2 regions of the Kosakonia cowanii JCM 10956 genome follow, and region 2 is predicted to be linked to the other one. Evidence: predicted binding sites of a transcription regulator. Region 2 holds the regulator's gene; the other holds the start of a gene.
What was found. Region 2 encodes PurR, which represses purine synthesis genes. Its sites were predicted from a motif close to CANGCAAACGTTTGCNTG; they were not measured.

Region 1 (5,570 bases), 2.0 Mb from region 2:
GCTTGCCGTTCATCTGGTGGAAGCCAACGCGCCCGGCGCGCAGGATCACCCCGGTTTTGACGCGCGAGCTATCGCGCTGGCGGCAGGCACCTGCCAGCAGCTGGCGCACATCGGCGTCTGGCAGGCGCTTGCCTCCTGCGCAACACCCATCTCAACCGTACACGTCAGCGATCGCGGTCATGCCGGTTTCGTAACGCTGACGGCGGAAGAGTACCGGCTTGAGGCGTTAGGCCATGTGGTTGAGCTGCACGATGTCGGGCTGCGGCTCTTTAAGCGGCTGCAAAACGCGCCGGGCGTCACGCTTCACTGCCCGGATCGCGTCGATCGCTTTACCCGCAGTGAAGAGCAGGTGACGGTGACGCTGCAAAGCGGCAAGCAGCTTACCGGCGAACTGCTGGTGGCGGCAGACGGCTCGCGCTCATCGATTGCCGGGCAGCTCAATATCGACTGGCAGCAGTCGCCTTATGACCAGGCGGCGGTGATTGCCAATGTCACCACTTCTGTTGCCCATCAGGGGCGCGCCTTTGAGCGCTTTACTGAACATGGCCCGCTGGCGATGCTGCCGATGTCGCAGGGGCGCTCTTCGCTGGTGTGGTGTCACCCGCGTGAAAAACAGCAGCAGGTGGCGAGCTGGTCAGACGAACAGTTTTGCGAGGAGTTGCAAAAAGCCTTCGGCTGGCGTCTTGGCCGCATCCTGCATACCGGGAAGCGCAGCGTCTACCCGCTAGCGCTCTCCACTGCCAGCTCATCTGTTTCCCATCGCGCCGTGCTGGTCGGCAATGCCGCGCAGACGCTGCATCCGATTGCAGGGCAGGGCTTCAACCTTGGCATGCGCGATGTGATGACGCTGGCGGAAACCCTTTCTCACGCCTTTATCGAACAGAGTGATGTGGGAAGCTATCCGCTGTTGCTGCGTTATAACCAGCGTCGGCAGGCAGATAAAGCTGCCACCATCGGCGTGACGGATGGGCTGGTGCATCTCTTCGCCAACCGCTGGGCGCCGCTGTTCGTTGGGCGCAACCTCGGGTTGATGGCGATGGAACTATTTACCCCGGCGCGTGATGCGCTGGCGCAACGAACCCTCGGTTGGGTCGCCCGTTAAGGAGCTAAGAGTGCAGAGTGTTGATGTTGCGATTGTCGGCGGCGGCATGGTGGGTCTGGCATTAGCCTGCGGCCTGCAAGGGAGCGGGCTGCGCGTGGCGGTGCTGGAACAAACGGTTCCTGAGCCGCAGGCCGCGGATGCCCCTCCGGCGCTACGCGTCTCGGCGATTAACGCCGCCAGTGAAAAATTGCTGACCCATCTCGGCGTCTGGTCAAACATCGTTGCCGGGCCGGTCGGCTGCTATCACGGCATGGAAGTGTGGGAGAAAGACAGCTTCGGGCGCATCTCCTTTGACGATCTAAGCATGGGTTACAGCCATCTGGGCTACATCATTGAGAACACGCGCATTCACCACGCGCTGTGGGAGCAGGCGCAGCAGTGCAAAGATGTCACGCTGATTGCGCCAGCGGAGTTGCAGCAGGTCGCCTGGGGGGAGAACGAAGCGTTCCTGACCCTGAAAGAGGGCACTATGCTGACGGCGCGTCTGGTAGTGGGTGCTGACGGCGCTAATTCGTGGCTGCGCAACCGCGCGGATATTCCGCTCACCTACTGGGATTATCACCACCACGCGCTGGTGGCGACGATCCGCACCGCCGAGCCGCACCTGGCTGTCGCGCGCCAGGTTTTCCATAATGATGGCATCCTCGCGTTTCTGCCGCTGAACGATCCGCATTTATGCTCGATCGTCTGGTCGCTGCCGCCAGAGCAGGCGAAGGCGATGCAGGAGAGCAGCGCTGAGGCGTTCAACCAGGCATTGACCGTGGCCTTCGATAACCGCCTCGGGCTGTGCGAGCTTGAGAGCGAACGCCAGACTTACCCGTTAACCGGGCGCTACGCACGGCAGTTTGCCGGGCATCGGTTAGCGCTGGTGGGCGATGCGGCGCACACCATCCATCCTTTAGCTGGCCAGGGCGTTAACCTCGGCTTTATGGATGTGGCTGAGCTGATTGCTGAGTTGCGGCGCTTAAGCCGCGACGGCAAAGATATCGGTCAGCATCTCTACCTGCGCCGCTACGAGCGCAGCCGTAAACATAGCGCCGCGATGATGCTGGCGAGCATGCAGGGTTTCCGCGAACTGTTTGCCGGTGCGAATCCGGCGAAAAAGCTGCTGCGTGATATCGGGCTGAAACTGGCTGATACGCTTCCCGGCGTTAAACCGCAGTTATTGCGTCAGGCTTTAGGGCTTAACCATCTGCCGGAGTGGTTACGTTAACTGCGTCACACTTTCCCTTCCCGGCCCCGGGAAGGGAAGCTCTCCTCTCATTTGAAATATTCTAATTTCACCCCCATTCTCAGATTAGTTTTTCTCATGTCGTTAATTTTGGCTTACGCGCTTTTTTGCTTTTAACTGGCAGTAAATGCTAATTACCTGCCCAATAAGCGCGCAGAAGTGACCTCTTATCCGCGTGTGGCAGGGATTTTTCGCTATATTCCACTGCGGTTATCTCAGCGCGTTTTGGTCATAAGCTAATGTGATGACCGGTTTTTCCTTATGGTTAAGCGCACCTTTCGGTGATAAGTTCAGGCCAAAGAGAACGTTTGCGTCACCGCCTGTAACAGGGCATCGACACGCTTTTTTGCCGCCGGAAAGGCGCTGCGAAAAACGTGATAGCTCAGCGTATTCGATGAGGAAAAGATGGCTCAGCAGACCCCTTTATTTGAACAACATACTCAATGCGGCGCCCGCATGGTCGACTTCCACGGCTGGATGATGCCACTGCATTACGGCTCGCAGCTTGATGAGCACCACGCGGTGCGCACCGACGCCGGCATGTTTGATGTTTCACACATGACCATCGTTGACCTGAAAGGCAGCCGGACGCGCGAATTTCTGCGCTATTTGCTGGCAAACGATGTCGCGAAGTTGACTAAGCCCGGCAAAGCGCTCTACAGCGGTATGCTTAATGCCTCGGGCGGCGTGATTGATGATTTGATCGTCTACTACTTCACCGAAGATTTCTTCCGCCTCGTTGTTAACTCCGCCACCCGCGAAAAAGACCTCTCCTGGATTTCCCAACACGCCGAACCTTATAGCATCGACATCACCGTGCGCGACGATCTCTCGCTGATCGCGGTGCAGGGCCCGCATGCGCAGGAGAAAGCCGCCAGCCTGTTTACCGACGCGCAGCGCGAAGCGGTCTCTGGCATGAAACCCTTCTTCGGCGTGGAAGCGGGCGACCTCTTTATTGCCACCACCGGTTACACCGGTGAAGCCGGGTATGAAATTGCCCTGCCGAATGAAAAAGCCGCTGACTTCTGGCAAGGCTTGCTGAATGCGGGCGTAAAACCCTGCGGGCTCGGCGCGCGCGATACGCTGCGCCTGGAAGCGGGCATGAACCTCTACGGCCAGGAGATGGATGAAGGCGTTTCGCCGCTGGCGGCCAACATGGGCTGGACCATCGCCTGGGAGCCGCAGGATCGCGACTTTATCGGACGTGATGCCCTTGAGCAGCAGCGCGAAAAAGGCACCGAACAGCTGGTTGGCCTGGTAATGACCGAAAAAGGCGTACTGCGTAATGAACTGCCGGTGCACTTCACCGATGCGCAGGGCAATGTGCAGAAAGGGGTGATCACCAGCGGCACCTTCTCGCCGACGCTTGGCTACAGCATTGCGCTGGCCCGCGTTCCGGCAGGGATCGGCGAAACGGCCGTGGTGCAGATCCGCAACCGCGAAATGCCGGTCAAAGTGACCAAACCTGTTTTTGTGCGCGCCGGTAAAGCGGTCGCGTAACGTTATTTTTCTGGAGAGAAAGCAATGAGCAATGTACCTGGCGATCTGAAATACAGCAAAGAACACGAGTGGCTGCGTAAAGAAGCGGACGGTAGCTACACCGTTGGTATCACCGAGCATGCGCAAGAGCTGCTGGGCGATATGGTGTTTGTAGACCTGCCGGACGTCGGCACCACCGTTAGCGCTGGCGACGACTGCGCCGTGGCGGAGTCGGTAAAAGCGGCATCCGATATTTATGCTCCCATCGGCGGTGAAATCGTTGCGGTCAACGACAGCCTGAATGATTCGCCGGAGCTGGTGAACAGCGCGCCGTATGGCGAAGGCTGGATCTTCAAAATCAAGGCCAACGATGAGGCGGAAGTCGAAGCGCTGTTAGACGCAACCGGCTATAGCGCCCTGTTAGAAGACGAATAATGGTGTGCCGGATGGCGCGATGCGTCTCCGGCCAACCTTTACGTCCCTCAACAGGCCGGTGAAGCGTCGCGCTTTCCGGCAAGCCAGATCTTCGTTTTATCTATTACCGCACGTTTCAGGAATCCTCGCTCATGACTCAGACTTTAAGCCAGCTTGAACATCACGCCTCGTTTATCGGCAGGCATATTGGCCCGGACACCACGCAACAGCAGGAGATGCTGAACAGCGTTGGCGCAGAATCGCTCGACGCGCTGATCGGGCAGATCGTGCCGAAAGATATTCAGCTCGCCGCACCGCCGCAGGTGGGGGAGTCCACCACCGAATATGCCGCGCTCGCTGAACTGAAAACCCTGGCCCGTCGTAACAAGCGCTTTAAGTCTTACATTGGCATGGGTTACACCGCCGTGCAGCTGCCGCCGGTGATCCTGCGTAATATGCTGGAGAATCCGGGCTGGTACACCGCTTACACCCCTTATCAGCCGGAAGTGTCGCAGGGGCGTCTTGAATCCCTGCTCAATTTCCAGCAGGTCACGCTCGATCTGACCGGCCTCGATATCGCCTCCGCTTCGCTGCTGGATGAAGCGACCGCCGCCGCTGAAGCGATGGCGATGGCAAAACGCGTCAGCAAACTGAAAGGCGCGAACCGCTTCTTCGTCGCAGCCGACGTCCATCCGCAAACGCTGGATGTGGTGCGCACCCGTGCCGAAACCTTCGGCTTTGAGGTGATTGTCGATGAGGCAGAGAAAGCGCTCGATCACCAGGATCTCTTTGGCGTGCTGCTTCAGCAGGTGGGCACCACCGGCGAAGTGCACAACTACAGCGCGCTGATTGCCGAGTTAAAATCACGCAAAATCGTGGTCAGCGTTGCCGCCGACCTGATGGCGCTGGTGCACCTGACCGCGCCGGGCAAGCAGGGTGCAGATATTGTTTTCGGCTCCGCGCAGCGTTTCGGCGTGCCGATGGGCTACGGCGGCCCGCATGCCGCCTTCTTTGCCGCGAAAGATGAATTTAAACGCTCGATGCCGGGGCGCATTATCGGCGTCTCCAAAGATGCGGCAGGTAACACGGCGCTGCGCATGGCGATGCAGACCCGCGAGCAGCATATTCGCCGCGAGAAAGCTAACTCCAATATTTGTACTTCGCAGGTGCTGCTGGCCAATATCGCCAGCCTCTATGCGGTGTTCCACGGCCCGGAAGGGCTGAAACGCATTGCCGGGCGTATCCATCGCCTGACCGACATTCTCGCTGCTGGCCTGCAGCGCGGTGGTCTGAAACTGCGTCACGCGCACTACTTCGACACGCTCTGCGTTGAAGTAGCGGATA
Region 2 (5,570 bases):
AAAAACAGCAAAGAAAAGCAGTGGCACTCCAGCAGAAAAAGTCAGAAGTAAAAAAACCGCAAAAAACAAAACATCGACCAAAACGATAAAAAAGAAAAACAGCGCTACCCCGCAGAAAACCGCTAAAACTCCCTCGCGTCGTAAAGCATCCAGCTCACTGAAAACTACAACCGTTAGCTGGACTGAGAAGTGTACGCCGCGCAAAGGCCACAAGCCGCACTGTATTAAAGTGAAAAGCAGCCAGGCCGGCACGCTAGCTGACGTGCATAAACTGCGCGTGCAAAAAGTGCAAAAAACCGCGATGTCGAAGCTGATGAACCAGCTCGGCAAACCTTACCACTGGGGCGGTACCTCGCCGAAAACCGGTTTTGATTGCAGCGGGCTGGTCTATTACGCCTATAAAGATCTGGTGAAATTCCGTATTCCGCGTACCGCCAATGAGATGTATCACCTGCGTGATGCCTCGCCGGTTAACCTGCGCGAACTGGAGAGCGGCGATCTGGTCTTCTTCCGCACTCAGGGTCGCGGCACCGCCGATCACGTTGGCGTCTATGTCGGCAACGGCAAATTTATCCAGTCACCGCGCAGCGGCCAGGATATTCAGGTCACTTCATTAAGCGAAGATTACTGGCAGCGCCACTATGTTGGTGCACGCCGCGTAGTGACACCGAAAACCATTCGCTAACTCCCTCTCCCACCTGCCGCTCGCGCGGCAGGTGTTACTTCGCCTTACTCCGCCGCCGCACAGACGCGCGACGCTGAATTACGCCCGGAGAAGAGCACCAGCAGCAGCCCCAGCCCGGCAATAATCGCCCCCATCACCGGAACAAAACTGTAGCCGAGACCGCCGGAGATCACCGCACCACCTGCCGCCGCGCCAAGGGCATTACCCAGGTTAAATGCACCAATATTGACCGATGACGACAGCCCCGGTGCTTCATGGGCAACACGCATCACGCGCATCTGCAACGGCGGCACCACCGCGAATGTTGCAGCGCCCCACACCACCATCGCGATCGCCGCACCAATCTCACTGCGCGCCAGCAGCGGGATCGCCAGCATGATAACAATCAGCAGCAGTAAAAAGCCTTTCAGGGTGCCGGTTACCGAGCGGTCCGCCAGTTTCCCACCCAGATAATTGCCAATCGAGAAACCCACGCCAATCAGCACCAGCATGGCGGTGACAAACACCGGCGTGGCGTCAGTCAGTGTGCGCAACACCGGTGAGATGTAGGTATAGAGAGTGAACATTGCACCGGCACCGAGCACGGTAGTCAGCAGCGCCGTCAGCACCTGCGGGCGCATCAGTACCGCGAGCTCGTTGCGCACGTTGGGTCGCGCGCCCACGCCGCCTTTCGGTAATGAGAAGAAGAGCGAGACCATGGAGATCACCCCAAGCCCGGCGGTTGCCATAAACGACATGCGCCAGCCGATCGTCTCCCCAAGCCAGGTGGCGGCAGGCACACCGCCGATATTGGCGATAGTCAGCCCCATAAACATCGTCGCCACCGCGCTGGCCTGCTTCTCTTTCGCGACAACGCTCGCGGCTACCACCGAGCCAAGGCCGAAGAAGGCGCCGTGGTTAAGGCTGGTGATGATACGGGCGATCATCAGGGTGGCGTAATCCGGCGCAATAGCAGAGAGCACATTGCCGACGGTGAAGATCGCCATTAAGAAAATCAGCGCGTTACGACGGCCGCGATGGGAAAGCAGCAGCGTCATCAGCGGCGCGCCCACCATAACGCCGATGGCATAGGCGCTGATCAGCATCCCCGCCGCCGGAATCGAGACCCCAACACCCTGCGCAATCACCGGCAGTAACCCCATCGGGGAGAACTCGGTGGTACCAATCCCAAAGGCGCCTATCGCCAGGGCAAGCAGGGGGAAATTTATTTTCATCTTTTGACTCCGAAATGGACATGCCGACCCTCTACCGGGTCGCGAAAGGCAAAAGTATGACAGGTGTCACAAAAAACAGAAGTGAGCGTACGGAGAAAAGTTTATTGCGCAACGGGTAACAATGGGGACGCAAGAACCGAGGGAGAAGGCTCTCCCTCGCATCAGATCAATGCAGTGCAGCGGTCAGCGCGCCGAAAACGATCAGGCTCAGAACGATGACGGTAGTGAAGAGTGAATACTTAAGATCGGTGCTCATCAATTTTTCTCCATTTAATTTCCCCACAAAAAGTGAGCCTGCGCATTTTTGCACAAAATATGGGAAAAATCTTGCGTGATTTGCCAGCAGAACGGTTTTAATACTTCCCCTTTTGCTCAAGATCAGACAAAATTCGACGCTAAATTTATTAGCGTACCGGCCATTGACTCCCCTCCTGACGTCCAGTGTCGTTTTCCCGGCGTACCGCACTCACTTTGATGAGTTCAGGGTGTTTAAAGGCAAACGTTTACCTACCGAATTATCAGGAGCTTACGATATGGTCTGGAGTAATATCTGATGGCAACGATTAAAGATGTCGCGAAACGAGCAAACGTTTCCACTACAACCGTATCACATGTAATTAACAAAACCCGTTTCGTCGCCGAAGAGACGCGCAACGCTGTCTGGGCGGCGATCAAAGAGCTGCACTATTCGCCAAGCGCCGTTGCGCGCAGCCTGAAAGTGAATCACACCAAATCGATTGGTCTGCTGGCGACCAGCAGTGAAGCGGCCTACTTCGCCGAGATCATCGAAGCGGTTGAGAAGAAGTGTTTCCAGAAGGGTTACACCCTGATCCTCGGCAACGCCTGGAACAGCCAGGAGAAGCAGCGCGCCTATCTGTCGATGATGGCGCAAAAGCGTGTCGATGGCCTGCTGGTGATGTGCTCTGAGTACCCGGAAACCGTGCTCACCATGCTAGAAGAGTATCGCCATATTCCGATGGTGGTGATGGACTGGGGCGAATCGAAGGCAGACTTCACCGATTCAGTGATCGATAACGCCTTCCAGGGCGGCTATATGGCCGGTCGTTACCTGATCGAGCGCGGCCATCGCGACATCGGCGTGATCCCGGGTCCGCTGGAGCGCAACACCGGCGCAGGCCGTCTGGCTGGCTTTATGAAGGCGATGAACGAAGCGATGATCAACGTGCCGGAAAACTGGATTGTACAGGGCGACTTTGAGCCGGAGTCCGGCTACCGGGCCATGCAGCAGATCCTCGGCCAGTCCTCGCGCCCCACCGCAGTCTTCTGCGGCGGCGACATTATGGCGATGGGCGCCCTCTGCGCTGCCGATGAGATGGGGCTGCGCGTGCCGCAGGATATCTCCGTTATCGGCTATGACAACGTGCGCAACTCGCGCTTCTTTACCCCCGCGTTGACGACGATCCATCAGCCGAAGGACTCGCTGGGCGAAACGGCATTCACCATGCTGCTCGATCGCATTGTGAATAAGCGTGAACAGTCGCAGTCGATTGAAGTGCATCCGCGCCTGGTTGAGCGCCGCTCGGTGGCCGATGGCCCCTTCCGCGATTACCGCCGTTAATCCCCTCCCGCGGGAGCCTTACTCCGGCTCCCGCAGCCACTCCTTATTCAACGTTTCACTGTCGCCCAGATAATCGAGCAGCCAGTTCAGCGCAGGCGACGCCTCGTTTTGTTGCCATGTCAGGCAGCAGGCGGCATCCGGGAACGGGTTTTCCAGTTCAAGCGCCACCCAGTCACCGCTATCAAGCCACGGTCGGGCAAAATGGGCTGGCACCATCCCCACACAGAGCCCCGCTGACAGGCACGCTTCCGACGAGGCCCAGTCGGGCACCATCACCCGTTTCTGGTTATCCAGCAGCCAGGTAATGCGCTTCGGCAACGAGCGGGAGGTATCCTCCTGAATCAGCGACGGCCAGTTGCGCAACGTCTCATCGCTTAACGGACCGTTGAGTTGTGCCAGCGGATGTTGACGCGAGACGACACACTTCCAGCTTAAAGTGCCCATATCGCGAAAGGCATAGCGCCCCCCGACGGGAATGGCCTGCGTGGCACCGATCGCCAGTTCAACACGGCCATCGGCGAGCGCATCCCAGACGCCGTTGAACACCTCCTGGTAGACCACCAGTTCAACATCGCTGAAGTGACGGTAGAAATCGACAATCATCTGCCGCGTGCGGGCGCGTTTTACAATGTTATCGACGGCAATCGGCAACTGGCCGCGCCAGCCGTTGGCGATCTGCTGACACTGCTGGCGGGTGATCAGCATTTTTTTGATAACAGACCGCCCCTCCTTTAAAAACCAGACGCCGGCGGGGGTTAATTCCACATCGCGGTGGCGGCGCACGAACAGCGGCACCGCCAGCCACTCCTCCAGCTGGCGTACGGTGTAGCTCACCGCAGAAGGCACGCGGTGCAACTCCTGCGCCGCGCCGCTAAAGCTGCCATTCCGCGCTACGGCATCCACCACTTCAAGGGAGTATTCTGACCACATATTCTGCCTGCAAAATTTTTGAAACCAATGTGCAAATATTAGCGTTTCACAACCAGGAAAGCACTCCTTACACTTCCCCACCCTGATTACCTGCAATTAAAGAGAAATGAGAATGCAACCTGGCAAAGGATTTTTAGTCTGGCTCGCGGGCTTAAGCGTGCTGGGCTTTTTAGCCACCGACATGTACCTGCCCGCTTTCAGCGCGATTCAGCAAGATTTAAACACCTCTCCCGCCGTGATCAGCGCCTCGCTGAGCCTTTTCCTGGCCGGGTTCGCGGTGGCGCAGCTGCTGTGGGGACCGCTGTCGGATCGTTATGGTCGCAAACCAATTCTGCTGATTGGTCTCTCTATTTTCGCCCTGGGCTGCCTTGGCACCCTCTGGGTGCGCGATGCTACCTGGCTACTGGTGCTGCGTTTTGTGCAGGCCGTCGGCGTCTGCGCCGCCACCGTTAGCTGGCAGGCGCTGGTGACAGATCACTACCCGGCGCACCGCGTTAACCGTATTTTCGCCACCATTATGCCGCTGGTCGGCTTAACCCCGGCGCTGGCCCCACTGCTCGGCGCCTGGCTGCTGGCCCATATTGAATGGCAGGCGATTTTCGCCACCCTGCTGGCCATCACCGTGGTGTTGATGATCCCGGTTTTCCGCCTCAAATCGCCGGTAAAAGAGGTGGCGCATGACCAGCAGGCACTCACCTTTCTCGATCTGCTGCGCGCCCGCGATTATCGCGGCAATGTGATGATCTACGCCGCCTGCTCCGCCAGCTTCTTTGCCTGGCTTACCGGCTCGCCGTTTATCCTGCATGAGATGGGCTATGGCCCGTCGGTAATTGGCCTGAGCTATGTGCCACAAACCTTCGCTTTCCTGATTGGTGGTTACGGCTGCCGCGCAGCGCTGCAAAAATGGCAGGGTTCGCGCATGTTGCCGTGGTTACTGAGCGGCTTTGCTCTGAGCGTGCTGGCGACCTGGGCAGTTGGCTTTATTCCCGGCGTCTCGCTCACTGCGCTGCTGATCCCCTTCTGCCTGATGGCGATGGCAAATGGCGCGATCTACCCTATCGTGGTGGCGCGGGCGCTGCGTCCCTTCCCGCAGGCGACGGGCCGCGCGGCGGCGTTGCAGAATACCCTGCAACTGGGGCTCTGCTTCTTCGCAAGCCTCGTT

Region 1: the regulator PurR is predicted to act here: its motif matches at 2,631-2,648, upstream of gcvT (glycine cleavage system aminomethyltransferase GcvT).

What each region holds. Positions count from the first base shown of each region.
Region 1 covers NZ_CP019445.1:1,313,196-1,318,765, reverse strand. Annotated here, with positions in the region: gene ubiH (2-octaprenyl-6-methoxyphenyl hydroxylase) at 1-1,102, shown strand, start outside; gene ubiI (FAD-dependent 2-octaprenylphenol hydroxylase) at 1,113-2,315, shown strand; gene gcvT (glycine cleavage system aminomethyltransferase GcvT) at 2,739-3,833, shown strand; gene gcvH (glycine cleavage system protein GcvH) at 3,858-4,247, shown strand; gene gcvP (aminomethyl-transferring glycine dehydrogenase) at 4,379-5,570, shown strand, end outside.
Region 2 covers NZ_CP019445.1:3,263,413-3,268,982, reverse strand. Annotated here, with positions in the region: gene BWI95_RS15405 (C40 family peptidase) at 1-685, shown strand, start outside; gene BWI95_RS15400 (MFS transporter) at 730-1,899, opposite strand; gene cydH (cytochrome bd-I oxidase subunit CydH) at 2,066-2,155, opposite strand; gene purR (HTH-type transcriptional repressor PurR) at 2,453-3,478, shown strand; partial or broken gene punR (DNA-binding transcriptional activator PunR) at 3,475-4,408, opposite strand; gene punC (purine nucleoside transporter PunC) at 4,521-5,570, shown strand, end outside.